4 regions of the Pseudomonas sp. M20 genome follow, and region 1 is predicted to be linked to each of the others. Evidence: predicted binding sites of a transcription regulator. Region 1 holds the regulator's gene; each other region holds the start of a gene.

Region 1 (8,694 bases):
CTCTTCATTTTTGAAGTCCGCGGTGACGGCGTACATCCGGCGGGTTTTACGCGGTGGTGGCGTGGAGCCGGGCGGGCAGAGGTAGTGATCGAGGGCGCGGTCGGCGGCGTCGTGGAGTTTGCTGGAGTCGAGGGAATCGTAGGGGGAGGTGGGGTCGGTTGCGGGTGGGTTGGGGGTTGGTTTGATCATGGTTGAAGCCTCTAGAGTAGTGAAGCTGCCACCGTTCGCTGCTAACGAAGGAGGTGGCGGCCGTACGCGGGTTAGCAGACCAGGACTCTAGAACCCGGCGCACCGAAGTGCCCCACGCAAAGCCGCCATAACGGCAACGGACTTCATGCGTCTAGAGATAACCCGGGCTGCTAAACCCGGTCGCTGATTTGTCAGCGACCGGACCACAATATAACCCGACCCCAAAGCGCACAAGCCGGCGGATTCTGGCTTGGCTGTAGGCATTGGCGCAAGGATTTGTAGCCTTGAGACCGTGTCTTGAGGTGTCTTTTAAACAGCTTCGTTTAAATCGAAAAATTTGTGCCGGACATAAGGGCCTCTTCGCGAGCAGGTTCGCTCCCACAAGAGACTGCATTCCAAATGTGAGAGTGAAATGCACACCAAATGTAGGAGTGAGCCTGCTCGCGATAGCGGAGTGTCAGTTGACGAATTTTTTGGATGACACACCGCTATCGCGAGCAGGCTCACTCCTACAGTGTTCGCGTACACCTTCCTCTCTGTTTCAATCAATCGCAAAAGTTGGAAAGCTTCTTGCAGTACCCGCCGTGAGCCCGCTCTGGGCGTCAAAAGTTTGCTTTAAAGGAACGGGGAAAACCGGTGGATCGCTCTCAGTTATTCAACACTGCTCGCACAAACGTTGCCGACCTCAGTCGAGGCAATCTGGGCGTGCCGTTGTTGCTGCTGGTGATGCTGGCGATGATGATGTTGCCGGTGCCGCCGTTCCTGCTCGACGTGTTCTTCACCTTCAACATTGCCTTGTCGATTGTCGTCCTGCTGGTCTGCGTGTATGCGCTGCGACCGCTGGATTTCGCCGTGTTCCCGACGATTCTGCTGGTTGCGACGTTGCTGCGGCTGGCGTTGAACGTGGCCTCGACGCGGGTGGTCATGCTCCACGGTCAGGACGGCCACGCCGCTGCCGGTAAGGTGATTCAGGCCTTCGGTGAGGTGGTGATCGGCGGTAACTACGTGGTTGGTATCGTGGTTTTCGCGATCCTGATGATCATCAACTTCGTCGTGGTGACCAAGGGTGCCGGGCGGATTTCCGAGGTGAGCGCGCGGTTCACCCTCGATGCGATGCCCGGCAAACAAATGGCGATCGACGCCGACCTCAACGCCGGTCTGATCGACCAGAACCAGGCCAAGATGCGCCGTCAGGAAGTCGCCCAAGAGGCTGAGTTCTACGGTTCGATGGACGGTGCCAGCAAGTTCGTCCGTGGTGACGCCATCGCGGGCCTGCTGATTCTGTTCATCAACCTGATCGGCGGCATGGCCGTGGGTATCTTCCAGCATGGCATGACGTTCGGTGATGCCGGCCGGGTTTATGCCTTGCTGACCATCGGTGACGGTTTAGTGGCGCAATTGCCATCACTGCTGTTATCGACAGCGGCAGCGATCATGGTGACCCGTGCTTCCGGTTCGGAAGACATGGGCAAGCAGATCAATCGCCAGATGTTCGCCTCGCCGAAAGCGCTGGCGGTGGCTGCAGGTTTGATGGCGGTCATGGGGCTGGTGCCGGGCATGCCGCACTTCTCGTTCCTGAGCATGGCCGCGCTGGCCGCTGGCGGCGCGTACCTGTTCTGGAAAAAACAGAATGTGGCCAAGGTCGTAGCGTTGGAAGAGGTCAAGCGCCAGCAGGAACTGCTGCCGTCGCCGGCCCGCGCCATGGAAACCAAAGAGCTCGGCTGGGACGATGTGACGCCCATCGACATGATCGGCCTGGAAGTCGGCTATCGCCTGATTCCGCTGGTGGACCGCAACCAGGGCGGACAATTGCTGGCGCGGATCAAGGGCGTACGAAAGAAGCTCTCGCAGGATCTGGGCTTCCTCATGCCGACCGTGCACATCCGCGACAACCTCGATCTGGCGCCAAGCGCCTATCGCCTGACCCTGATGGGCGTGATTCTCGCCGAAGCCGAGATCTACCCGGATCGCGAACTGGCGATCAACCCGGGCCAGGTCTACGGCACACTCAACGGTATCAACGCCAAAGATCCGGCTTTCGGCCTGGAGGCGGTGTGGATCGAAATCAGCCAGCGTGCGCAGGCACAATCCCTCGGTTACACGGTGGTGGACGCCAGCACCGTGGTCGCGACTCACTTGAACCAGATTCTATACAAGCACTCCAGCGAGCTGATCGGCCACGAAGAAGTGCAGCAACTCATGCAATTGCTGGCCAAGAGCTCGCCGAAACTGGCAGAAGAGCTGGTGCCGGGCGTGGTCACGTTGTCGCAGTTGCTCAAGGTGCTGCAAGCGCTGCTCGCCGAACACGTGCCGGTGCGCGATATCCGCAGCATTGCCGAAGCCATCGCCAACAACGCCGCGAAGAGTCAAGATACCGCCGCGTTGGTGGCCGCTGTACGGGTCGGCGTATCCCGCGCCATCGTCCAAAGCATTGTAGGCACTGAGTCGGAGCTGCCTGTGATCACCTTGGAACCAAGGTTGGAACAAATATTGCTCAATAGTCTGCAGAAGGCAGGACAAGGCTCGGAAGAGGGCGTTCTGCTGGAGCCAAGCATGGCCGAGAAGCTGCAGCGTTCGCTCATCGAAGCGGCGCAGCGTCAGGAAATGCAAGGTCAGCCGGTGATCCTTTTGGTCGCTGGCCCGATCCGCGCGATGCTCTCGCGCTTTGGCCGCCTCGCAGTCCCTGGATTGCATGTGCTGGCCTACCAGGAAATACCGGACAACAAGCAAGTGACCATCGTTGCGACAGTAGGGCCCAACGGCTGAGGTAGTGGTTTATGCAAGTTAAGCGTTTCTTTGCCGCCGATATGCGTCAGGCCATGAAGCTGGTTCGTGATGAGCTGGGCGCTGATGCCGCCATCATTGGCAACCGCCGCATTGCTGGCGGTGTCGAGCTGACGGCGGCACTGGATTACAAATTGTCGGCGCTGGCGCCACGGGTTCCGAACATGGAACTCGAAGACGAGCTGCGCAAGACTCAGTCGCGCATCGTCACCGCCCAGGCCGAACTGAGCCTGCGTGGCGAAGCCGACGGCAACAGCAATCGCCAGATCTTCGCAGGGCTGCCGTTGACCGCTGGCCTGCCGCTGACTGCCGCTGAACCGCTGAGCGAGCCGACTTACGCTGCTCCAGCGCGTCCGGCCCCGGCGCCTGCGCAGTCTTCCGGCGGCGTTGATCCGCGTGCCCTGGATTCGATGCGTTTCGAATTGAACAGCCTGCGCGAGCTGATGGAAGTTCAGCTCGGCACTCTGGCCTGGAATCAGCTGCAAGGCAGCCGTCCGGCGCAAGCCAATCTGTATCGTCGTCTGCAACGTATCGGTCTGTCCGGCCCGTTGTCGCGCGATCTGCTGGCGATGATCACTGATATCGAAGAACCGCGTCAGGCTTGGCGCATGTTGCTCGCGCACCTGGCGCGGATGATTGCCGTACCGGAAGTCGAGCCGTTGGAAGAGGGCGGTGTGATTGCCATGGTCGGCCCTGCCGGCATGGGCAAGACCACCACGCTGGCCAAGCTCGCCGCGCGCTACGTGCTGAAATACGGCGCGCAGAATGTCGCGCTGGTGAGCATGGACAGTTTCCGCATCGGTGCGCAGGAACAACTGAAGACGCTGGGCCGCATTCTCAATGTGCCGGTGACCCACGTCGATCCGGGCCAATCGTTGGTGCAGGCGCTGGATCCACTGCTGCGCAAACGCGTGGTATTGATCGATACTGCCGGCCTGCAAGCCAGCGATCCGGCGCTGCGCATGCAGCTGGAAAGTCTGGCCGGGCGTGGCATTCGTTCAAAAAATTATCTGGTCTTGGCAACCACCAGCCAGAAACAGGTTCTAACCGCCGCTTATCACAGTTACAAGCGTTGCGGGCTAGCCGGCTGCATCCTGACTAAACTGGATGAAACGGCCAGCCTTGGCGAAGTGTTGAGCCTGGCGATCAGTCATGAATTGCCGGTCGCGTACCTGACCGATGGCCCACGGATTCCGGATGATTTGCATCTGCCGCGCCGTCATCAACTGGTCAGCCGCGCCGTCAGCGTGCAAATGCAGGAAGAACCCAGCGAAGAAGCCATGGCTGACATGTTCGCTGATATCTATCACAGCCCGACCAAGCAGGTAGGCTGAGGTATTCATGAACAGTTTTTGTACCTACATCGATGGTCTGCCATGCATTGTTCCGGTTGTGAACGCGCAGCCAGTAATGTGGCCTCCGTCTATGCAAGACAAGGTAAAGAAATAACATGGGCAGCATGCATCCCGTACAGGTGATCGCGGTGACCGGCGGCAAAGGTGGCGTCGGCAAGACTAACGTGTCAGTGAACTTGTCTCTGGCGCTGGCAGAGCTTGGCCGTCGGGTCATGCTGCTGGACGCCGATCTGGGACTGGCGAACGTCGACGTTTTGTTGGGTCTGACCCCTAAACGCACACTGGCCGACGTGATCGAAGGCCGTTGCGAATTGCGCGACGTGCTGTTGCAAGGCCCCGGTGGCATCCGCATCGTCCCGGCCGCGTCCGGCACGCAGAGCATGGTCCACCTGAGCCCGGCGCAACATGCCGGCCTGATTCAGGCGTTCAGCGACATCGGCGACAATCTCGACGTACTGGTGATCGACACCGCTGCGGGTATTGGTGACTCGGTAGTCAGTTTCGTACGCGCCGCGCAAGAAGTGTTGCTGGTGGTCTGCGACGAGCCAACCTCGATCACTGACGCCTACGCACTGATCAAACTGCTTAACCGCGATTACGGCATGAACCGCTTCCGCGTGCTGGCCAATATGGCGCAGAGCCCGCAGGAAGGGCGCAACCTGTTCGCCAAGTTGACCAAGGTCACGGATCGGTTCCTTGACGTGGCCCTACAATACGTCGGCGCCGTGCCTTACGACGAAAGCGTGCGTAAAGCGGTGCAGAAGCAGCGTGCCGTTTACGAAGCCTTCCCGCGCTCCAAGTGCGCGCTGGCATTCAAGGCCATTGCACAGAAGGTCGACACCTGGCCGCTGCCCGCCAACCCGCGTGGCCATCTCGAGTTTTTCGTCGAGCGCCTCGTGCAGCAAACGGCAGGGCCCGTGCTATGACAGCAAGCGGTATGAACTACTACAAGAAGTCGGCACGCGACGCTCAGTACGAGCTGATCGAGCGTTACGCGCCGCTGGTCAAACGCATTGCCTACCACTTGCTGGCACGGTTGCCGGCGAGTGTGCAGGTCGAAGACCTGATCCAGGCCGGGATGATCGGCCTGCTCGAAGTCTCGACCAAATATGACGCCAGCAAAGGCGCCAGTTTCGAAACGTACGCGGGCATTCGAATCCGCGGCGCGATGCTCGACGAAGTGCGCAAAGGGGACTGGGCACCACGCTCGGTTCACCGCAATACCCGTATGGTCAGCGACGCAATTCGCTCAATTGAAGCTAAAACCGGCCGTGACGCTAAAGATCACGAGGTTGCAGCCGAACTCCAATTGAGTCTCGACGATTACTACGGGATTTTGAATGACACCTTGGGCAGTCGCCTGTTCAGTTTCGACGATCTGTTGCAGGACGGCGAACACGAAGGGCTGCACGAGGATGGCGCGAGTGCTCATCTTGAGCCGTCACGCGATCTGGAAGATGAACGTTTCCAGGCAGCGTTGGCGGACGCGATTGCCAATTTGCCGGAGCGTGAGCGACTGGTGTTGGCGCTGTACTACGACGAAGAGCTGAACCTCAAGGAGATCGGTGAAGTCCTTGGCGTCAGTGAATCGCGGGTCAGCCAGTTACACAGCCAGTGCGCGGCCCGTTTGCGGGGGCGTTTGGGGGAGTGGCGAGCGCGCTGAAGGCAGTGTGGGGACACTGCGAACGAGGCTGGTGCGGTGATGAACGGCACCGGTCTTGCTCTGTTGTGCTCCAGACAGTCTTCAAGTGCTGCGCCGATTGATTGAAGTGGCGCGTCCAGGTGCTGGGCGCGTTTAAGACTGCTTGGAGGTCGAATTGAACAAAGACATGAAAATCCTCATCGTTGATGACTTCTCAACGATGCGGCGGATCATCAAGAACCTGCTGCGTGATCTTGGGTTCACCAACACCGTCGAGGCTGACGATGGCGTGACTGCCATTCCAGTGCTCAACAGCGGCAGCATCGACTTTCTGGTAACGGACTGGAACATGCCGGGCATGACCGGTATCGACCTGCTGCGCCACGTGCGTGCCGATGAAAAACTCAAGCACCTGCCAGTGCTGATGGTGACTGCAGAAGCCAAGCGCGAGCAGATCATCGAAGCCGCTCAGGCCGGTGTAAACGGCTACGTAGTCAAACCTTTCACGGCTCAGGCGTTGAAAGACAAAATCGAGAAGATTTTCGAACGCATCGGCTGATGAACGCGCGGGGGAGCTATGGAGCATAACGAATCTTCACAGGGCGATTTCGAGTCGACCCTGAAAAAACACGCGGTCGAACTGGTCGAAAGCCTTGAAAAAGGCAGGTTCGGCGACGCTGTGCAACTGATCCATGAGCTCAATCAGACCCGTGACCGTGGCCTGTACCAGGAAGTCGGCAAGCTCACACGTGAATTGCACAGTGCGATCGTCAACTTCCAGATCGACCCGAACATGCCGCAGGCCGAGGAAGTGTCGCAAATCACCGACGCCACCGAACGCCTGGGTTATGTGGTCAAGCTGACGGAAGCCGCGGCCAACCGCACCATGGATCTGGTGGAGAGCGCCACGCCGGTGGTCAATGGTCTGGCTGACGAAGCGCAGACCTTGAGCGCCGATTGGGGTCGCTTCATGCGTCGCGAGGTCGGGGCTGAAGAGTTCCGTGAACTGGCGCGCCGGGTCGACGGTTTTCTGTCACGCAGCAGCACGGACAACCGTGCGGTGTCGAGCAATCTCAACGACATCCTGCTGGCCCAGGATTACCAGGACCTGACCGGTCAGGTGATCAAGCGTGTGACCCAACTGGTCACCGAAGTCGAAAGCAATTTGCTCAAACTCGTGCTCATGGCCAGTCAGGTGGACCGCTTTGCGGGCATCGAACATGACCGCGCCGCGATGCTTGCAGAAAAAGATCCACAAAAACATCTCTCGCAGGGTGAAGGTCCGCAGATTCATGCCGATAAACGAGAAGACGTTGTGTCCGGTCAGGACGATGTGGACGATTTGTTATCCAGCCTCGGGTTCTAGAGTTTTGGAATTTTAGGTTTTTTGGGTTTTTAGACCTGTAGGAGCACCCCATTAATGAGCTTCGGCGCCGATGAAGAGATCCTTCAGGATTTCCTGGTTGAGGCCGGCGAGATTCTTGAGCAACTGTCCGAACAACTGGTCGAGCTGGAAAGCCGCCCGGATGACGCAGATCTGCTCAACGCAATTTTTCGCGGTTTCCACACTGTAAAAGGGGGCGCCGGCTTCCTTCAGCTCAATGAGCTGGTGGAGTGCTGTCACATCGCCGAAAACGTGTTCGACATCCTGCGTAAGGGTGAGCGTCGCGTTGATGCAGAACTGATGGACGTTGTCCTCGAAGCACTGGACGCGGTGAACAGCATGTTCACTGAAGTTCGTGAGCGTGCTCCGATCACCGCCGCCACGCCGGAGCTGCTGGCCGCCCTGGCGCGTCTGGCCGAACCGCAATCGGCGGACGCAGCCCCGGCTTCGCCAGTGGCCGAGATGATCGAAGAACTGGTCGTCGAAGGCGACTCGTCGGGCGACATCACCGATAACGAATTTGAACAGCTGCTGGATTCGCTGAACGCCGTCAAGGCTGAAGCCGAAGCCCCGGCCGCTGCTGCCCCTGCGCAAACGGCCGCTGAAGCCGCGAGCGATGAAATCACCGATGCCGAGTTCGAGTCGTTGCTCGATCAACTGCACGGCAAGGGCCAGTTTGCGGTGGACGCGGTTGCGCCAGCGGCGGCAGCCCCTGCTGCTCCGGTCAAGGGCGACAGCTCTGACATCACCGACGACGAATTCGAAGCCTTGCTCGATCAGTTGCATGGCAAGGGCAACTTTGCCGTGGATGCGCTGGAGTCGGCGATTGCTTCGGCACCTGCGCCTGCTGCTCCAGCGGCCGCCGCTGCCGGCAGCGATCTGATCAGCGATCACGAGTTCGAATCGCTGCTCGACGAACTGCACGGCAAAGGCAAGTTCTCCGAAGTCGGCACCGCCGCTGCTGGCAGTGCTTCGACCGTCGCCACACCGGCTGCCAAGGCCCCGGCCGCTGTGGCAGCGCCCAAGCCTGCCGCCAAGCCTGAGCCAAAAGCCGAGGCGCCAAAACCGGCTGCCGCTGCTGCACCGGCTCCGGCCCGTGCGCCGGCGACACCGCCACCGGAAAAACCGGCGAGCGAAGCCGAAACCACCGTGCGTGTCGACACCGCCCGTCTCGACGAAATCATGAACATGGTCGGCGAACTGGTGCTGGTGCGTAACCGTCTGGTGCGTCTGGGCCTGAACAGCGGCGATGAAGCCATGCAAAAGGCCGTGTCGAACCTCGACGTGGTCACGGCTGACTTGCAGACCGCCGTCATGAAAACGCGGATGCAGCCGATCAA
Region 2 (8,694 bases), 1.2 Mb from region 1:
CCTTCGGGCGATAAATGGAATGTCACGATAGATGTCGGCGCGGGCCTGCAAATCGTTAAATACCAATTGGCCGACATGATCCGCTGCGTCGCCGGTGAACAGACCGATTTTCAGCCCGATAAAGGTCACCGTAAGATCAGCCTGCACAGCGGCGCCCAGAACATGCCCGGTGTCGGCGCTCAGACCAGAAGGAATATCGACGGCGGTCACCGGCAAACCGCTGGCGTTGATTGCCTTGATCGCCGAGAGATAAGGCTCGCGCACGTCCCCGCTCAGACCCGTGCCGAGCAATGCATCGAGAATGACGCCGCGTAATTCGCTTTCAGCCTGCCAGGCCTGCACCGCAACACCTTCCGCCAACGCTTCGGCATGGGCCTGCGCGGCATCGCCCTGCAAACGCTGCGGATCGCCGACCGCCAACACCCGCACCTGCCAGCCGGCTCGCTGCGCCAAGGCCGCGACCAGATAACCGTCACCGGCATTGTTGCCATGCCCGGCCAGCACCGTCAGTTCAGTCGCCGACGGCCATTGCCGCACCAGTGCTCGCCACGTCGAATGGGCCGCGCGCTGCATCAATTCGAAGCCCGGCGTACCGGCGGCAATCAGCCGTGCATCGAGTTCGCGCACCTGTGCGGCGCCATACAGCGCGTCGGGTAATTGATCTTTCGTGTGCGGCATGCGTCTTCGGGCTCCGATGTCTGGCAGAATTATACGCACCTCAGCTCCGGTTTCTCTCGCCTCATGTCCGCCATCACCACAGACCTGCCCGCCCTCGCCCAATCGATCAAGGATTGGGGTCGCGAGCTGGGCTTTCAGCAAGTCGGCATCAGCGGCCTGGATCTGGCCGAGCATGAGCAGCATCTCGCGCGCTGGCTCGAGGCCGGCTACCACGGCGAAATGGACTACATGGGCGCCCATGGCAGCAAACGCTCGCACCCGGAAGAGCTGGTGCCGGGCACGTTGCGCGTGGTCTCGCTGCGCATGGACTACCTGCCGGGCGATACGCAAATGGCGCAAATGCTGGCGCAACCGGAAAAAGCTTACGTGTCGCGTTATGCCTTGGGCCGCGATTACCACAAATTGATCCGTAAACGTGTGCAGCAATTGGCCGACAAGATTCAATCGGAGATTGGCCCGTTCGGTTTCCGCGCGTTTGTCGACAGCGCGCCCGTGCTGGAAAAAGCCATTGCCGAACAGGCCGGGCTGGGCTGGATCGGCAAAAACACCCTGGTGCTGAATCGCAAGGCCGGCAGCTATTTTTTCTTGAGCGAACTGTTCGTCGATCTACCGTTGCCGGTGGATGAGCCGCACAGCAACGAACACTGCGGCCGCTGTACTGCGTGCCTCGATATCTGCCCGACCAACGCATTCGTCGGCCCTTACGTGCTGGACGCGCGCCGCTGCATTTCCTACCTGACCATCGAACTGAAAAACGCGATCCCCGAAGATTTGCGACCGCTGATCGGCAACCGTGTGTTCGGTTGCGATGACTGCCAGATCGTCTGCCCGTGGAACCGGTTCGCCAAGCACTCCGGGGAAAGCGACTTCAAGCCACGGCACAATCTGGACAACGCTGAACTGGCTGAACTGTTCATGTGGGACGAAGACAAATTTCTCAGCAGTACCGAAGGCTCACCGCTGCGTCGGGCCGGGTATGAACGCTGGCTGCGCAATCTGGCCGTGGGACTGGGCAACGCCCCCTCGAGCATTCCGGTTCTGGAAGCATTGAAGGCGCGCCGTGAATACCCGTCAGCGCTGGTACAAGAGCACGTCGAATGGGCGCTGAAGCAACACGCCAAACGTCAAGGCGCGTCGTTGTAAACGAACTTGGGCATTTCCCAATGAAAGCGAATCGCCAACAAACGCAATAGAAAGCCGCCAAACAGCGTAATCAAAATCGCCTGCTCGCTCGGCACGTTCAGATACAGGCAAAGCATGTAACACCACGCCGCCGCAAACGAGACGCTGGCGTATAGCTCTCGGCGGAAAATCAGCGGTATGTCATTGCAGAAGATATCGCGCAGGATGCCGCCGAAGACGCCAGTGATCACACCGCTGACCGACGCGACCAGCATGCCGTGGCCCATTTCCAGCGCGGTCATGCAGCCAATCAGGGTGAACGCCACCAGGCCGACGGCGTCGAGCACCAGGAACAGCGAACGCAGATGGCGCATCCAGCGCGCGGTGAACACGGTGAACATTGCAGCGACCGAGGTCAGCACCAGGTATTCCGGGTGTTTTACCCAGGTCAGAGGATAATGCCCGAGCAGTACATCGCGCACCGAGCCACCGCCCAAGGCTGTCACGCAGGCGATCAGCACCACGCCAAACCAGTCCATGCCGCGCCGCCCGGCAGAGAGGGCGCCAGTCATGGCTTCAGCAGTAATGGCGATCAGATAGAGCATCAGCAACATGGTGGCGATCCAGGCAGGAAGGCGCGCAGTCTAGCCATTTCAGTGCGGCACCAAAAGGGGGCAATCGCAATGCCCGCCCCCATCGCCAGGCATTAGAACTTGATGAAATGCTTGCGGTAGTGCTGCAACTCGGCGATCGATTCGCGGATGTCGTCCAGCGCCAGGTGCGTGCTGCCTTTCTTGAAGCTGTCGCGCACGTCCGGCGCCCAGCGCGCGGCCAGTTCCTTGAGCGTGGAAACGTCGAGGTTGCGGTAGTGGAAGTAGCTTTCCAGCGACTTCATATGCGTATAAAGGAAGCGGCGATCCTGGCAGATGCTGTTGCCACAGATCGGCGATTTGCCCTTCGGCACCCATTTTTCCAGGAAGGCGATGGTTTCGGCTTCTGCCTCGGCCATGCTGATGCGGCTGTCGCGCACGCGCTGGGTCAGGCCGGAGTTGCCGTGGGTACGAGTGTTCCACTCGTCCATGCGGGCCAGCACTTCGTCACTGTGGTGGATGGCGATCACCGGCCCTTCGGCCAACGTGTTCAGATCGCTATCGGTGACGATAGTGGCCATCTCGATGATGACGTCGTTTTCCGGATCCAGACCGGTCATTTCCAGGTCGATCCAGATCAGGTTCTGCGGGTTTGGCATATTTCGGCTCCTAGGCAATGCTGCGCAGTTTAGCCTAGGCCGGTGGCCGGGCGTGCTAAACTCGCGGCCGTTTTACCTAATCGCTGCATTCTTCAGACGGAACACCCATGGCCAAACGCCAACTCAATCGTCGTCAAAACTGGCGCATCGAAAAGATTCAGGGCGAACGCGCCGCACGCGCCGCCAAACGCGAGTCCTCGGCGGTCGAAGCCCTTGAGGGCGGCGATCTGGGCCCGGAGCAAACAGGTCTGGTGATCGCCCACTTCGGTGTGCAGGTCGAGGTCGAAGCTGTTGACGGCGATCAGGCCGGCCAGGTCTTCCGCTGCCACTTGCGCGCCAACCTGCCCGCACTGGTGACCGGTGATACCGTCGTCTGGCGTGCCGGCAATCAGGGCATTGGTGTGATCGTCGCGCAACTGCCGCGCACCACCGAACTGTGCCGCCCGGACAGCCGTGGTCAGCTCAAACCGGTAGCCGCCAACGTCGACATGATCGTCATCGTCTTCGCGCCGCTGCCCGAGCCTCACGCCAACCTGATCGACCGTTATCTGGTTGCTGCCGAACACGCCGGCATCCGTCCATTGCTGCTGCTGAACAAGTTCGACCTGATCGACGAGCAGAACGCCCCGGCGCTCAATGCGCTGCTGGCGGTGTATCGCACGCTGGGTTATCCGGTGCTGGAAGTCTCGGCGCACCACGGCAACGGCATGGAACAACTGCAACAGCAACTCGACGGGCGCATCAGCGTGTTCGTCGGCCAGTCCGGTGTCGGCAAGTCGTCATTGGTCAACAGCTTGCTGCCTGAGGTTGAAACCCGTGTCGGGCCGCTGTCCGAACTGTCCGGCCAGGGCACGCACACGACAACCACCGCACGGCTGTTTCACTTCCCTGGCGGCGGTGAACTGATCGATTCCCCGGGTATCCGTGAGTTCGGCCTCGGCCACGTCAGCCGCGCCGATGTCGAAGCAGGCTTCATCGAGTTCGATGATCTGCTCGGCACCTGCCGCTTCCGCGATTGCAAACATGACCGCGAACCGGGTTGTGCGCTGCTCAAGGCACTCGAAGACGGACGCATCCAGCAGCAGCGGATGAACAGCTACCGCTCGATCATCGCCAGCCTGCCGGAAAACGGCTATTAAGTAGCCGGACACAAAAAAGCCGCGATCATCTCGCGGCTTTTTTTTGCCTCAAACGCTGGCGGGCGGTTTTGGCACGACCATTTTCGGCTCAGGTTTCTGAAACGCATACAGATGCTGACGCACAATCCCGCCCGGCAACTCCTTGCCGAACACGCCGTAACGTACCGGCCATTCTTTGGGCGGCAACTTGAAGGTGCCGAACAGCATGTCCACCAGCGGCGTGTGGATGGCGTAGTTCTTGTAGATGTAATCCTTGTGCCGAGCATGGTGCCAATGGTGATAGCGCGGCAGCACGATCAGGTAATTCAGCCAGCCGCCGTTGATCCGCACGTTGGCGTGGGCGAGTACTGCCTGAACACCGACCAGAATCACATAGGCATTCAATGCTTGCGGCGCGAAGCCCAGCAGCATCAACGGCACCAGCACACCGGTTCGGGTCAGCAGGATTTCGATGAAGTGCACACGCGAACCGGCGAGCCAGTCCATGTGCGTACTGGAGTGATGCACCGCGTGGATACGCCACAGCCATGGCACCACATGGTAGAGCCGGTGCAGCCAATATTGACCTAGATCGGCAACCAGGATCGCCAGCAGAAACTGCACAACTAGCGGCAGGCTTTGCACGCTGGTCTGCAAGCTTGGCGACATCGCCCAACCGGCGATGTAACTCGAGGAGGCGGTGATGAAGATCAGGATGAATTGCACCAGCATGTGGCTGACGAAAAAGTAGGTCAGGTCGGTGCGCCAGTGCGGGCGCAGGATGTTTTGCTCGGGATCCTTGGAATAAAGCTTCTCCAGAGGAATGAACACGATCGCCGACACCAGCAGCGCCAGCACAAACCAGTCCAGGCCCAGCGAGTACGGGGTCTGTCCGATCGAACTGACCTGAACATTGGTGCCACCGAGGAATACCGCCAGGCCCGATGCGACCAGACCGGTGATTCCTAGGCGTTTACGCTTGTTAAGGAGGATATTCAGGGTGCCGAGGCTGAATGACAGCACCAGACCAAGCAACAGCGTGGTGCGCGCAAACTGCTCGTCATAGACCTTGCGCAGTTCGGCCGTGGTCAGCCATTCCGGGAAGAGAAAACAAAACACCGCCAACAGGCTCAACAGCCCGAGGGTGGCTGATATATAGCCACTGACCCGCCCCTCGCCAAATTTGAAGGGTGCGTTGCCATGCCGTTGAAAATAGGCTTTGAGTCTTTCCATTTACTGATCTTCCGTGATTGCGAAAACTGCGACTGGTCATTGCGACGCAGGCAGATACAAAAAAGCCACGGTAACCGTGGCTTTTTGTCGGTCACTGTTTCGGCGTGGGGGCCGGCACAGTGGCTGGAGGGGCAGCAGGCGCGGGCGCCGCACTCCCCGGCTCAGGCGGTTTCGGCGCAGCGTCGTCGAACAGGTTCAAGCGTTCGCGCAGCTCGTGTGCAGGCACCGGTTGCTGATCCGCCGGCAGTGCATTCGGGTCAACCGGTGTTGCCGGAGCGGCGCCGTTCTGACCTTGATCTGCAGGTTTCGCTGGATCGGCACCTTGCGCACCTTCGATGGCCGCCTGGGCTTTCTTGGTCAGTACGACAATATCGATGCGGCGGTTGACCGGGTTGAACGGGTTTTCCTTGTCGAACAGCGCCGACGAGGCATAACCGACGACCCGCGCCACTTGCGCATCCGGATAGCTGCCGGCGATCAAGGCACGACGAGCGGCGTTGGCACGGTTGGCCGACAATTCCCAGTTACCGAAATCACCGGTGCCGGTGTACGGCTTGGCGTCGGTGTGGCCGCTGATGCTGATCTTGTTCGGCACCGCTTTGATGGTGTCGGCCATGGCCAGCAGGATGTCTTCGAAGTACGGCTTCAGGCGAGCAGAACCGGAGTCGAACATCGGCCGGTTCTCGGCGTCCATGATCTGGATGCGCAAGCCGTTCGGCGTGATCTCGAAGAGGATCTGGTCCTTGAACTTCTGCAGTTGCGGGTTCTCGTCGACCTTGTTCTGCAGTTCTTGCAGGAGCAGCTCCAGACGTTCCTTCTCGACCTGCTCGGCCATGCCTTCAACCTGTTCGGTGTCGACCGTGACCTTGTCGGGTTGCGGCTGCGATTTCACTTCCGGGTTAAGGGTGTTTTCCGGCGCCAGGGTCGGCGTGCCGCCCAGATCGATGATGTACGGCGTACCGCTTTCGGAGAAGCCGACCGGGTCTTTGAAGTAACCGGCGATGGCGATCTTCTGCTCCGGCGTTGCCGTGGACAACAGCCACAACACCAGGAAGAACGCCATCATCGCCGTGGCGAAGTCGGCGAAAGCGATTTTCCACGCCCCGCCGTGATGCCCGCCGGCTATGCGCTTGACGCGCTTGATGATAATCGGCTGATTATTTTCCATTTCTTAGCGACCGCGAACGGCTTGTTCCAGCTCGGCAAAGCTTGGACGGTGGGCCGGGTACAGCACCTTGCGACCGAACTCGACCGCCAGCGACGGCGGCATGCCGGAAGCAGAAGCCACCAGCGAGGCCTTGATGGCTTCGTAGACGTTCAGCTCTTCCTTGGCATCGTGGGCCAGCGAGTGCGCCAGCGGGCCGAAAAAACCGTACGCCGCGAGAATACCGAAGAAGGTACCGACCAGTGCCGCACCGACGTGCAGACCGATCGACTTCTGATCGCCCTCACCCAGCGAGGCCATGGTCACCACGATACCGAGTACCGCCGCGACGATACCGAAACCGGGCATGGCATCGGCGATGCCGTTCACCGCATGAGATGGATGCTCAAGGTCTTCTTTGAGGCTGTACAGTTCCATGTCGAACAAGCCTTCCAGCTCGTGCGGCGCCATGTTGCCGGACGACATGATGCGCAGGTAATCGCAGATGAACGCGGTCATGCGTTCGTCTTTGAGCACTGCCGGGTACTTGGCGAAGATCGGGCTCGCGGCGGCATCTTCGATGTCGCCTTCGATGGCCATCATGCCTTCGCGGCGGCTCTTGTTGAGGATCTCGTAGATCAGCCCGAGCACTTCCAGATAGAACGTGTGGCTGAAGCGTGAACTGAACATGCTCAGGGATTTCTTGAGCACGTGCATCGTCATGTAGCCGGGGTTGGCCTGCAGGAATGCACCGAGTGCAGCACCACCGATGATCATCACCTCGAAAGGCTGGATCAGGGCGGCAATCTTGCCGTGGGAGAGCACGTATCCGCCGAGCACGCTCGCGAATACGACGATGATGCCGATAATTTTAGCCATAGGTAGAAAGTACTTATTTAAGTCGGGTTCAAGGTCATATTCGGAAGTTAAAAAATCTCTTCTTCTACTTATCGGCAAAACTGCGCCAGACTATAGCCAGTTCAGGCGAAAAGCCAATTTAGCCCATGCCGGGCGCGTCTACAGTCAGTGAAGATCCCGTCCAGACATGGCTAATGAAACGAACGTCCCACACGCAAAACCGACCACCATTGACGGCTGGGTAAAGTTGCTCGACAGCGTCCGGCTGCCCGTACCGCAAGACGCTCACGACAAGGTCTGCCGAGCGATCCGTGACAATCGCAGTTCGTTGCGCGACATCGCCGACCTGATGCAGGACAGCCCGGCGCTGGCCTTGAGCATCATCCGTGAGGCGAATCGTCACACCCACGGGACCATGGCCACCCCAGCGGAAAACCTTGAGGTGGCGATCAATCGCCTTGGCCTCGCCCGCACCGAAGAATTGCTGGCGCGCCTGCCCGCCGAACCGCTGATGCAAATCCCCAAGGCGCTGCGCCAATTGCAGATGATCAGCCAGCACGCGACGCAACAGGCCAACGGTTTTTTCGCCAGTCGCCTGGCGCGGCTGTGGCAGGACATTCACTGGGGCAGCCTGCTGTTTCTGTCGCCGCTGTGGCCGATGGCGCTGACGTATCCGCAATTGCTCGAAGAGTGGGAACTGCGGGTTATTCACAAGGGCGAATCGGCCCGCGTAGTCGAAAAACAATTGTTTGGTGTACGCCTGCTGAAAATCGCAGAAGCGTTGGTGCAGGCCTGGCACCTGCCGATCTGGGTGCAGCAGGGTTATAAACTGCTGCTCAGTGAACAACGCGAGCTGGTGAAGGTGCTGCGCATTGCCCGCGACAGCGAACATCCGCTGCGCCAGCAAAATCGCCTTGACGATGACCCGACGTTGCGCCGCTGGCTCAACCAGCCAGCCAACACCGTGCTGCTTGCCAATGGTCTGGCGCTGTCGGCGCAACAAGCCTGGGACAGTCCGCACAGCGAACGCTGGCAGTACCTGACCAGCCTTTATCTGCAAATCTCGATGGACGAGGTGCAGCAGCAACTGCACCAGCAGGCTGCCAACAGTGCACGCCAGCATGCAATGCCCGATCTGTGGCACCCGGCGGTTTCGCTACTGTGGCCATGGGGCACGCACCGTTTGCCGGCAGGCATGTTGCCGGCTGCTGCGCCGAGCGCTGAAGACCTTGGCCAATGGCGCCGCCAATGCGCCGAACTGCTCGCCGAACCGAGCCGCTTCACCAATGCGA
Region 3 (3,036 bases), on a different replicon from region 1:
TTATCATCCCCTTTTGCTGATGGAGCTGCACATGAACCCATTCAAAGGCCGGCATTTTCAGCGTGACATCATTCTGTGGGCCGTACGCTGGTACTGCAAATACGGCATCAGTTACCGTGAGCTGCAGGAGATGCTGGCTGAACGCGGAGTGAATGTCGATCACTCCACGATTTACCGCTGGGTTCAGCGTTATGCGCCTGAAATGGAAAAACGGCTGCGCTGGTACTGGCGTAACCCTTCCGATCTTTGCCCGTGGCACATGGATGAAACCTACGTGAAGGTCAATGGCCGCTGGGCGTATCTGTACCGGGCCGTCGACAGCCGGGGCCGCACTGTCGATTTTTATCTCTCCTCCCGTCGTAACAGCAAAGCTGCATACCGGTTTCTGGGTAAAATCCTCAACAACGTGAAGAAGTGGCAGATCCCGCGATTCATCAACACGGATAAAGCGCCCGCCTATGGTCGCGCGCTTGCTCTGCTCAAACGCGAAGGCCGGTGCCCGTCTGACGTTGAACACCGACAGATTAAGTACCGGAACAACGTGATTGAATGCGATCATGGCAAACTGAAACGGATAATCGGCGCCACGCTGGGATTTAAATCCATGAAGACGGCTTACGCCACCATCAAAGGTATTGAGGTGATGCGTGCACTACGCAAAGGCCAGGCCTCAGCATTTTATTATGGTGATCCCCTGGGCGAAATGCGCCTGGTAAGCAGAGTTTTTGAAATGTAAGGCCTTTGAATAAGACAAAAGGCTGCCTCATCGCTAACTTTGCAACAGTGCCCTCGACCGCCAATATTGAGGATGATGACGACCGTGAACTGATCGTAAGTCGGCGTACCGAGATTGAATTTGATGCGCATATCGATGATCGGCACGATGACGCCGCGCAGGTTGACGACGCCCTTGATGTAGTCCGGTGCGTTGGCGATGCGCGTGACGGCATCGTATCCGCGCAATTCTTGCACTTTCTGGATGTCGACACCGTATTCTTCGCTGCCGAGGTTAAAGGCGAGATATTCCATCGGCGCCGGGGCAGGTGCAAGATGCTGGGCTGGAGTGATGCTGGACATCGTATTCCGTCTCGTAACTGGTAGGGGCGCGCAGGCATATGCAGGCGCGCAAGGTCGGCAAATCGCTGCGGTTAGCAGCCTGTCGGACTTGAACTATAGGTGGACCGAGATTCTTTCTCTGACACCTTTGTGTTTTCATGGTAACGAAATTTGCATCTTTTGGATATGTTTTGGTGCCCAATGTTTTATTTAAACACCACAAAAAGTGGCACTGTTGCAAAGTTAGCGATGAGGCAGCCTTTTGTCTTATTCAAAGGCCTTACATTTCAAAAACTCTGCTTACCAGGCGCATTTCGCCCAGGGGATCACCATAATAAAATGCTGAGGCCTGGCCTTTGCGTAGTGCACGCATCACCTCAATACCTTTGATGGTGGCGTAAGCCGTCTTCATGGATTTAAATCCCAGCGTGGCGCCGATTATCCGTTTCAGTTTGCCATGATCGCATTCAATCACGTTGTTCCGGTACTTAATCTGTCGGTGTTCAACGTCAGACGGGCACCGGCCTTCGCGTTTGAGCAGAGCGAGCGCGCGACCATAGGCGGGCGCTTTATCCGTGTTGATGAATCGCGGGATCTGCCACTTCTTCACGTTGTTGAGGATTTTACCCAGAAACCGGTATGCAGCTTTGCTGTTACGACGGGAGGAGAGATAAAAATCGACAGTGCGGCCCCGGCTGTCGACGGCCCGGTACAGATACGCCCAGCGGCCATTGACCTTCACGTAGGTTTCATCCATGTGCCACGGGCAAAGATCGGAAGGGTTACGCCAGTACCAGCGCAGCCGTTTTTCCATTTCAGGCGCATAACGCTGAACCCAGCGGTAAATCGTGGAGTGATCGACATTCACTCCGCGTTCAGCCAGCATCTCCTGCAGCTCACGGTAACTGATGCCGTATTTGCAGTACCAGCGTACGGCCCACAGAATGATGTCACGCTGAAAATGCCGGCCTTTGAATGGGTTCATGTGCAGCTCCATCAGCAAAAGGGGATGATAAGTTTATCACCACCGACTATTTGCAACAGTGCCACTCTTGGCATCGACACCAATGTGGGCCTTCATGCCAAAGTGCCACTGATTGCCTTTCTTGGTCTGATGCATCTCCGGATTGCGTTGCTGCTCTTTGTTCTTGGTAGAGCTGGGTGCCTCAATGATGGTGGCATCCACCAAAGTGCCTTGGGTCATCATGACGCCTGCTTCGGCCAGCCAGCGATTGATGGTCTTGAACAATTGACGGGCCAGTTGATGCTGCTCGAGCAGGTGGCGGAAATTCATGATGGTGGTGCGATCCGGCAGGGCGCTATCCAGGGATAATCGGGCAAACAGGCGCATGGAGGCGATTTCGTACAGGGCATCTTCCATGGCACCGTCGCTCAGGTTGTACCAATGCTGCATGCAGTGAATACGCAGCATGGTCTCCAGCGGATAGGGCCGTCGGCCATTGCCCGCCTTGGGATAAAACGGCTCGATGACAGCGGTCATATTCTGCCATGGCAGAATCTGCTCCATGCGGGAGAGGAAAATCTCTTTTCGGGTCTGACGGCGCTTAGTGCTGAATTCACTATCGGCGAAGGTGAGTTGATGGCTCATGATGTCCCTCTGGGATGCGCTCCGGATGAATATGATGATCTCATATCAGGAACTTGTTCGCACCTTCCCTAAGTCACCGGCGGCTTGCCTGCCACACATTGAACATTACAGACCAATTAGCACTTTGTCACCGGGGAAAGATGTAAAGATTATGTATAAATAGATTGGCTTAGAAGTGACATTTCAACTTTGGAGAAACAGGTGACATTTTAAACTTGCTTTAACAAAATTTTGGGACTGACCGAAACAAAAAGGCCAGCCCCGGAGGGCTGGCTATTCAGTACAGGGCAATGACAGGTTTCTTGATGCCGCAGGCGTGAGCGTAGCGGGTCAGTGTGTCGATGCTGGCTTTGGTGATGTTGTTTTCCAGG
Region 4 (8,694 bases), 1.6 Mb from region 1:
TGCGAATCACTTCGACCGCTTGATCAATGGTCCCGGACAGCTTGTCGATCTGCTGCAAGCTGCCATCGATGTTGATCTGGCCCTGTTGCGCTTGCGCTTCGGCGTCACGCATTTCGGCGGCGGCGTGCTCGGCGTTCTTCGCCACATCTTGCACGCCGTAGGTCACTTCGTTGATCGCCGTGGCCACCAGTTCCATCTGTTGCGATTGCTGCTGGCTGCGTTGCTGGGCCTGCGACGCATCGTTGCCCAGTTCACTGGACGACTGGCCCAAAGCGCTGGCCGACACCTGCAAATCGCCGATCACCCGGCGCAGTTTGGCGGTAAAGGCGTTGAAGTGATGCGCAAGCTCGGTGACTTCATCCTTGCCGTGGGTATCGAGGCTGCGGGTCAGGTCGCTTTCACCGCTGGCAATGTTGGCCATGGCGTTCACGGTTTCCTGCAACGGGCGGACGATGCTGCGCGCGATCAGGATCACCAGCAGTGCCATGATCAGCGCAATCGCCAAGCCGATGACCGAAGCCTTGATCATTTGGCCCTGGAATTCGGCCTGGACGTCGTCGACGTAAACCCCGGAGCCGAGCACCCAGCCCCAAGGCTCGAACAGTTTGACGTAGGAGGTCTTGGCCACCGGCTCGCTGGCGCCCGGTTTCGGCCAACGGTAATCGACCATGCCGGCGCCTTTGGCCTTGGCGATGGCAACCATTTCGTTGAACACCGCAAAGCCGTCCGGATCGCGGATCGCCGAGAGGTTCTGGCCTTCCAGTTTGGGGTTGGTCGGGTGCATGACCATCACGGGCGTGAGATCGTTGATCCAGAAGTAATCGCTCTGGTCGTAGCGCAGACCACGAATGGCGGTGAGGGCCTGTTTCTGCGCGGCATCTTTTGTCAGCGTGCCGGCGGTTTCAAGGTCGTGGTAATAGGTCAGCAGGCCGCTGGCGGTCTGCACCACGTGTTGGGTTTTCTGGGCTTTGGCATGATAGAGATCGTCGTGGATCTGCTTGAGCATCAACACGCCCAAGGTCAGCAACATGACCACCGCCACAATCAAGATGAGCCACAAGCGTCGGCTGATCGACACACTGCGCAAGCTGTTCATAACGCTGTCACTCCGGATTCTTTTTCTTGTAATAAACGACCGCCAGCATCCAACCACGATTTCGTGAGCGGGCATACGCGACCCAAGTCGTATAACGCGGCAGCGCTATTAAGGCTTGTCTGTTAGGATTTCGGCCCCGCGCGTGAAAACCTGAATCCAAATTGATATTTCACGGAATTTTGACCGTTTCGTGTGGATCCTGTGCGCGCGGAATCGGTACAGCCATAACCAGCTACGCTGATCGCAGTGAACGCTAGAAAAATACTATCGGGGCATGCCGACGCGCATCGCTCTTTGGGGGATTGATGGATCTTTGGACGGCCTTGCAGGCACTGATACTAGGAGTTGTAGAAGGGCTGACGGAGTTTTTGCCCATTTCCAGTACCGGACACCAGATCATCGTTGCCGACTTGCTCGATTTCGGCGGCGAACGGGCCATGGCGTTCAATATCATCATCCAGCTCGGCGCGATCCTCGCGGTGGTCTGGGAGTTTCGACGCAAGATTCTTGATGTGGTCATCGGTTTGCCGACGCAGCCGAGCGCACGGCGTTTTACCGCCAACCTGCTGATCGCGTTTCTGCCCGCGGTGGTGTTGGGTGTGATCTTTGCCGACCTGATCCACGAATACCTGTTCAACCCGATCACCGTTGCGACAGCACTGGTGGTGGGCGGCATCATCATGTTGTGGGCGGAAAAGCGTCAGCATGAAGTGCACGCCGAAACGGTCGACGAGATCACCTGGAAAGATGCCTTGAAGGTCGGCTTCGCCCAGTGTCTGGCGATGATCCCCGGCACCTCGCGGTCCGGCTCGACGATTATTGGCGGGTTGCTGTTCGGTCTGTCGCGCAAGACCGCCACCGAGTTCTCGTTCTTCCTCGCGATGCCGACCATGGTGGGTGCGGCGGTTTACTCGGGCTACAAATACCGCGACCTGTTTGTGCCGGCGGACTTCCCAGTGTTTGCCATCGGTTTTGTCACGGCGTTCATCTTCGCCATGATCGCCGTGCGCGGTTTGCTCAAGTTCATCGCCAGCCACAGCTATGCGGCGTTCGCCTGGTATCGGATCGTGTTTGGCCTGGTGATTCTGGCGACGTGGCAGTTTGGCTGGATCGATTGGGCAGCGGCCAAACCATGAGTGATTCCCGCGCACGCCGGCCGGATGGTCGACCTTCGGGCGGCAACAATATCCAGCATCTGAAGCTGAAACTGCTGGTTCTGCTGATCGTCTGCGCGCTGCCGCTGTTCGGCTCTGTATCGATGTGGCTGCGCGGGATTTCGCTGGTGCCGTTGGCAGCCTATGGGGTTGTCAGCGTGCTGGCGTTCTTCATGTATTGGGCCGACAAGCGCAAGGCGCGCACCGATGCCTGGCGCACCCCGGAGAACATCCTGCATGCCGTGGAACTGGCCGGCGGCTGGCCGGGCGCGTTGATTGCCCAGCAGGTGTTCCGGCACAAGACGCGCAAGGTCTCGTTTCAGATCCTGTTCTGGGTGATTGTCGTGTTGCACCAAGTGTTCTGGATCGACCAGCTGTTTCTCGGCTCGAATCTGCTGACACTGTTCTGAATACACCGCAATTCCCTATGTAGGAGTGAGCCTGCTCGCGATAGCGGAGTGTCAGTTGGAATTTCTTTGACTGACACTCCGCTATCGCGAGCAGGCTCACTCCTACAGGGATTGGGGTTAGAGCAATAATCCCACCTGGGTTTTCTTTGGCAACTTGCCCACCACCAACTGATGCGAACGCTGCAACAACCCGCGCAATTCCTCGGCACCCAGCGGGTAGGGCGGGTGCATGATGATCCACTGCGCCCGCGCCAGATATGGCGCCGGGTGAATGCCGGGGCGGTCGCAATGGCCGAGAAACAGATCCTTGTCGACCTTGAATGCCAACGAATCCCCACGGAGCCCCTGCAAGGCAAACATCTTGTTGCCGGCAATCGAAAACACCCGCACACCACCCCACTTGTAATCTTCCCGAGCGCCCGGCAGTTCCAGGCAGAACGCCGCGACGTCGGTTTCACTCATTTTTCCCTTGCTCATAACAACCGCTCCCCACAGGCATTGAACGACTCGACCAGATGATCAATCCACGCGCGCACCGCCGGCATGACCCCGCGTCGATGCGGATACACCGCTTGCAGCCAGCCGCCGGGCAGTGACCACTCCGGCAGCATCTGCACCAGCGTGCCGTTCTCCAGCTCCGCCTCGCAAAACATCATCGGCAACAGGGTAAAACCCTGGCCGGCCAGAACGCAGGCCTTGCGCACAATAAAGTCATCGATGCCCAGGCGCGCCTCCATGTTCAACTCAAAGCTTTCACCCTGTTGATCAAGCAAGCGCACATGCACCATGCGATCGGCCTCCAGCGCACCCAGCACCGGCAGGTTCTTCAGGTCTTGCGGGTGGTTGACCGTGTGGCCCTGCAAAAACGCCGGACTGGCCACCACGACCATTTGCGCCTGACGCAAGCGCCGGGTGACCAGCAACGGATCCTCATCTCCGTGTTCACGCACACGCAGCGCGACGTCAAAACCTTCGCCGACCAGATCGACCCTGCGATTGAGCAGGACGACTTCCAGTTGCACCTGCGGGAATTTACCGAGAAATTCGCTGATCACCCACGGCAGCATCTCATGCGCCAAACCGGTCGGGCATGACACCCGCAAACGTCCACGCGGCTCACTGGACATGCTGGCGACCGCTTCATCGGCCATTTCCGCTTCCAGCAACATTGCCTGACAGTGACGCAGATAACGTTCGCCAACCGCGGTGAGATTGAGTTGCCGGGTGGTGCGTTGCAGCAAACGCGCGCCAAGGCGCTCTTCCAGTTCGGCAATACGCCGCGACAGCCGTGACTTGGGAATGCCCAACAAACGCCCGGCCGCGGCAAAACCGCCGGCCTCGACAACTTTGGCGAAGTAGTAGAGATCGTTGAGGTCTTGCATAGGGAAATCCAACTGTTCTATCAGTGGGACAAACTATCGCATTTCAGGCGGCTAATCATCCATTGGTTTCTTGCGTAGGATTGTCTCCATTCCGTCGCCACCGGCGATTCATTCCAGGAGATTCCACATGAAACTGCTGCATATCGATTCGAGCATTCTGGGCGACAACTCGGCCTCCCGTCAGTTGAGCGGCGAAGTCGTCAAAGCCTGGCAGGCCGCCGATCCAAGCGCCGTGGTGACCTACCGTGACCTGGCCGCCGATGCCATCAGCCACTTCTCGTCGACCACGCTGGTCGCCGCCGGTACCACCGCTGAACTGCGCAATGCCGCACAACAGCACGAAGCCGAACTGAGCGCTTCAACTTTGGCCGAATTCATCGCTGCCGACGCCGTCGTCATCGCCGCACCGATGTACAACTTCACTGTGCCGACCCAACTGAAAGCGTGGATCGATCGCGTTGCAGTTGCCGGTCAGACCTTCCGTTACACCGAAGCCGGCCCTGAAGGCCTGTGCGGTGGCAAGAAAGTGGTGATCGTTTCCACCTCGGGTGGCATCCACGCTGGCCAGGCCAGCGGCATCGCTCACGAAGAGTATCTGAAGCTGGTGCTGGGCTTCCTCGGCATCACCGACATCGAAATCGTCCGTGCCGAAGGCCTGGCGTATGGCGACGAAGTGCGCAACAACGCCATGACTGCTGCTCAAGCGAAGATCAGCGAGCAACTGTTCGCCGCTGCGTAAGGCTTGCGTAAAGAACAGCTGTTGTTCAGGTAATACTCAAAAAACTCTGTATTCTGGTTCCGCAAGGGGCGAATACGGAGTTTTTTGTTTCTGGCTGTTACATAATCTGGCCCGGGTTATGCAGTCACACAATCAGCGTCTGAGTGCATTGTCGTACCGAAATACCGAATCCCCGGCGTTTCAGGCCCGCAACGCAACGGAACTTTCGATTGAGTCACAACAGGGTGGAGCATCCCATGATGCGTCTTTGTGCAACGTTACTGATTTGCCTGCTTGGCAGCTTTAACACAGTGCACGCTGCGCCTGGGCGACACCCGGTGTGGAGCGTCGGCTACCACGAGATGACCTTCCTCGATCCGCTGGACCTGCAACCGATGCGCGCCATCGCCTTCTATCCTTCCAGCGACCGCGAACACATGAGTCTGCTCGAGGGTTACTCCGTCGAGGCTGGCGAAGACACCAAAGTTGCCATCGGCCGCTTTCCGATGCTGATGCTTTCCCACGGCAACACCGGCACGCCGCTGGCGCTGCACGATCTCGCGACCTCGCTGGCACGCAAAGGCTTTGTGGTGGTGGCGGTGATTCATCCCGGCGACAACTCCAAAGACCACAGCCGACTCGGCACCCTGAGCAATCTCTACGGGCGGCCGATCCAGATTTCCGAAGCCATCACCGCAACCCTGGGCGACCGTATGCTCGCGCCGTATGTCAACGCGGATCAGGTCGGGGTGATCGGTTATTCAGCGGGCGGCGAGACGGCGTTGATCCTGTCGGGCGCGCAACCGGATCTCGATCGTCTGCGTCGTTATTGTCAGGAGCGTCCGGATGATCGTGATGCCTGCAATACGCAAGGTGAGCTGATCGTTGATCGCGATGACCTGCAACCGGTGGCCGATCCGCGTGTTCACGCTTTGCTGTTAATGGCGCCGCTGAGCCTCAAGTTCGGTCGTCACACCCTGGCTGACGTGCATGTGCCGGTGCTGCTCTACAGCGGTGATGGCGACAAACTGGTGGCCTTCGACAAAAACGCGGCAGCGCTGGCGCGCAAACTGCCGACCGCGCCGGATTTCAAATTACTGGCCGGGGCAGGGCACTTCGTCTTTATGGCACCGTGTAATGAAGAGCAGATTCGCGCCATGCCGGCGTTGTGTACCGATGCGGATGGCGTGGATCGCGAGGATATTCACCGCAATCTGATCTCCGAAGCCGGACGGTTTTTCTCCCATGCCTTGGGCAAACCGACCCGGGCGGGCATGCAAACCGCGGATCAATAACCCCGCAAATCCCCTGTAGGAGTGAGCCTGCTCGCGATAGCGGTGTGTCAGTCGACATTTCCTTTTCTGATACACCGCTATCGCGAGCAGGCTCACTCCTACAGGGGATCGCGGCGAACTTCAGGAAATCGCCCGGCGCTGGAGCAGTAACGTCAGCCCCAGCCCGATCACCGACAACAGCGCCGCACTGAAGAATATCCACGAATAGCCCAGATTCAGCGCCACCGCGCCCATTAGCGGCCCGGCAATCGCCAGCGCCAGATCGAAGAACACCGCATAAGCGCCCAGCCCGGACCCGCGACTGGAACTGGGCACCTGTTTGATCGCCTCGACACCCAGCGCCGGATAGACCAGCGACAGGCCAAACCCCGCCAGCCCTGCGCCGATCAAAGCGAATGCGGTGGAGGGGGCCAGCCACAACATCACCAGGCCCACGGTTTCGATGGTCATGCAGGCGATCGCCGATTTGAAGCCGCCGAAGCGACTGATCGCCGAGATAAACATCAGCCGTGACAGGATGAAGCACACGCCGAACACGGTCAGGCAGTACGCCGCGCCGGTCCAGCCACGGTTCAGGTAATACAAGGTGATGAACGTGGTCAGCGTGCCGTAGCCGATCGAGGCCAGGGTCAGGCTGGCGCCATACGGGGCGATTCGCCCGAACACCGCCCAGAACGGCAGCCGTTCGCCGCGTATCACCGGCACCGACGGCTTGTTGCGAATCAGCAGCAGTGCACCCGTTGCCAGAACTGACAAGGCGATGCCGAGGCTGGTGAAGCCGTATTCGGCGACCATCACCACCCCTAATGGCGCACCAATGGCAATCGCGCCATAGGAAGCGATGCCGTTCCAGCCAATCGATTTTGCGGTGTGTTCGACGCCGACCTGGCCCATGCACCAACTGATGGTGCCGACGCCGATCAGCCCTTGTGCGATGCCGAGCAGCAAGCGGCCGATAATCAGAATGATCAGGCTGGTCAGCGCAAAGTCCTGTAGCAGCGTAGATACCAGCGTCAGCAAGCCGCTGAGGACAATCCCCCACAAACCATAAATGATCGCCCGCTTAGTCCCGATCGTATCCGACATACGCCCGGCCATTGGCCGGCTGAGCAGGGTGGCCAGGTACTGCGAGCCGATCACCAGCCCGGCAACCACCGCGCTGAAACCCAGTTGTTCATGCACATAACCGGGCAACACCGCGATCGGCAGACCGATGCAGAGGAAGGCAATAAAGGTGTAGAACACGATGGAGACGATCTGCAGGGTGATCGCCATGGAGCTTTTTGGTGGCAGTTGCTGCGCAGACATGAGGACTCGTTCGCGGGCGGCGGTGGGAGAGTTCGCATCATGGCTTGGGTGTCAGATAAAAGAAAGCAGGCTAACTATTTTCCTGAAGATTGATGGTGCTGCTGATGGCCCCTTCGCGAGCAGGCTCGCTCCCACAGGGGAATGCATTCCAAAGGTGGGAGCGAGCCTGCTCGCGAAGGTAGCCGCACCAGCGAATCACGGTGCTTGGAATGCAAAAAGCCCCGTCACATGGACAGGGCTTTAGCTTGAAGCTAGCAGCTCAACACTTGAAGCCGCTTTTAGAACACTACACCTTGGCTACGCAGGTAGTCATCGTAAGTGCCGCTGAAGTCGGTCACGCCGTCCGGGCTCAGCTCGATGATGCGCGTGGCCAGGGACGATACGAACTCACGGTCGTGGCTGACGAAGATCAGCGTGCCCGGGTAGTTTTCCAGCGCCAGGTTCAGTGCCTCGATCGATTCCATGTCCAAGTGGTTGGTCGGTTCGTCCATGATCAGCACGTTCGGCTTTTGCAGGATCAGCTTGCCGAACAGCATGCGACCTTGCTCACCACCGGAAATCACTTTGACCGACTTGAGGATCTCGTCGTTGGAGAACAGCATGCGGCCCAACGTGCCGCGAATCATCTGCTCGCCCTGAGTCCACTGACCCATCCAGTCGAACAGGGTGACGTCGTCTTCGAAGTCGTGCGCGTGGTCCTGGGCGTAGTAGCCCAGTTCCGCGGCGTCGGTCCACTTGATGCTGCCGGCGTCCGGGGTCAGTTCGTTGACCAGGGTGCGCAGCAGGGTGGTTTTGCCGATACCGTTCGGGCCGATGATCGCCACGCGCTCGCCGGCTTCGACCTGAAAGCTGAAGTCTTTGAACAGTGGTTTGCCGTCGAAGCCTTTGGCCATTTTTTCGACGATGACCGCCTGGCGGTGCAGCTTTTTGTTCTGGTCAAAGCGGATGAACGGGCTCACGCGGCTCGAAGGCTTGACCTCGGCCAGCTGGATCTTGTCGATCGCCTTGGCGCGGGAGGTGGCCTGCTTGGCTTTCGAGGCGTTGGCCGAGAAGCGGCTGACGAACGATTGCAGCTCGGAAATCTGCGCTTTCTTCTTGGCGTTGTCCGACAGCAGTTGCTCGCGGGACTGGGTCGCCACGGTCATGTACTCGTCGTAGTTGCCCGGGAACAGACGCAGCTCGCCGTAATCCAGGTCAGCCATGTGCGTGCACACGCTGTTCAGGAAGTGACGGTCGTGAGAGATGATGATCATCAGGCTGTTGCGCTGGGTCAGCACGTTTTCCAGCCAGCGGATGGTGTTGATGTCCAGGTGGTTGGTCGGTTCGTCGAG

Evidence for each region. The regulator FliA, encoded in region 1, starts transcription of late flagellar genes. The targets are predictions, from matches to a motif close to CTAAAGTTTNNNNNNNNNNNGCCGNTAA.
Region 2: motA (flagellar motor stator protein MotA) is a predicted target of FliA. The motif match lies at 7,492-7,519, and genes of this name have one in related genera.
Region 3: ACI514_RS30175 (chemotaxis protein CheW) is a predicted target of FliA. The motif match lies at 1,149-1,176, and genes of this name have one in related genera.
Region 4: ACI514_RS10215 (methyl-accepting chemotaxis protein) is a predicted target of FliA. The motif match lies at 1,224-1,251, and genes of this name have one in related genera.

Annotation. Positions count from the first base shown of each region.
Region 1 is NZ_CP173611.1:3,902,939-3,911,632, reverse strand. It holds gene ACI514_RS17320 (DUF6124 family protein) at 1-189, opposite strand, end outside; gene flhA (flagellar biosynthesis protein FlhA) at 826-2,955, shown strand; gene flhF (flagellar biosynthesis protein FlhF) at 2,967-4,307, shown strand; gene fleN (flagellar synthesis regulator FleN) at 4,424-5,254, shown strand; gene fliA (RNA polymerase sigma factor FliA) at 5,251-5,991, shown strand; gene ACI514_RS17295 (chemotaxis response regulator CheY) at 6,158-6,529, shown strand; gene ACI514_RS17290 (protein phosphatase CheZ) at 6,548-7,336, shown strand; gene ACI514_RS17285 (chemotaxis protein CheA) at 7,391-8,694, shown strand, end outside.
Region 2 is NZ_CP173611.1:5,128,449-5,137,142, forward strand. It holds gene ACI514_RS22725 (NAD(P)H-hydrate dehydratase) at 1-678, opposite strand, end outside; gene queG (tRNA epoxyqueuosine(34) reductase QueG) at 742-1,821, shown strand; gene ACI514_RS22735 (trimeric intracellular cation channel family protein) at 1,803-2,414, opposite strand; gene orn (oligoribonuclease) at 2,507-3,049, opposite strand; gene rsgA (small ribosomal subunit biogenesis GTPase RsgA) at 3,157-4,188, shown strand; gene ACI514_RS22750 (sterol desaturase family protein) at 4,237-5,400, opposite strand; gene motB (flagellar motor protein MotB) at 5,492-6,568, opposite strand; gene motA (flagellar motor stator protein MotA) at 6,572-7,423, opposite strand; gene ACI514_RS22765 (HDOD domain-containing protein) at 7,590-8,694, shown strand, end outside.
Region 3 is NZ_CP173612.1:9,211-12,246, reverse strand. It holds gene ACI514_RS30180 (IS6-like element IS26 family transposase) at 32-736, shown strand; gene ACI514_RS30175 (chemotaxis protein CheW) at 682-1,077, opposite strand; gene ACI514_RS30170 (IS6-like element IS26 family transposase) at 1,337-2,041, opposite strand; partial or broken gene ACI514_RS30165 (IS5-like element ISKpn26 family transposase) at 2,102-2,665, opposite strand; gene ACI514_RS30160 (helix-turn-helix transcriptional regulator) at 2,943-3,036, opposite strand, start outside.
Region 4 is NZ_CP173611.1:2,281,668-2,290,361, forward strand. It holds gene ACI514_RS10215 (methyl-accepting chemotaxis protein) at 1-1,096, opposite strand, end outside; gene ACI514_RS10220 (undecaprenyl-diphosphate phosphatase) at 1,402-2,232, shown strand; gene ACI514_RS10225 (DUF1294 domain-containing protein) at 2,229-2,660, shown strand; gene ACI514_RS10230 (MmcQ/YjbR family DNA-binding protein) at 2,778-3,137, opposite strand; gene ACI514_RS10235 (LysR substrate-binding domain-containing protein) at 3,134-4,042, opposite strand; gene ACI514_RS10240 (FMN-dependent NADH-azoreductase) at 4,170-4,781, shown strand; gene ACI514_RS10245 (alpha/beta hydrolase family protein) at 5,018-6,055, shown strand; gene ACI514_RS10250 (MFS transporter) at 6,176-7,363, opposite strand; gene ACI514_RS10255 (ABC-F family ATPase) at 7,642-8,694, opposite strand, start outside.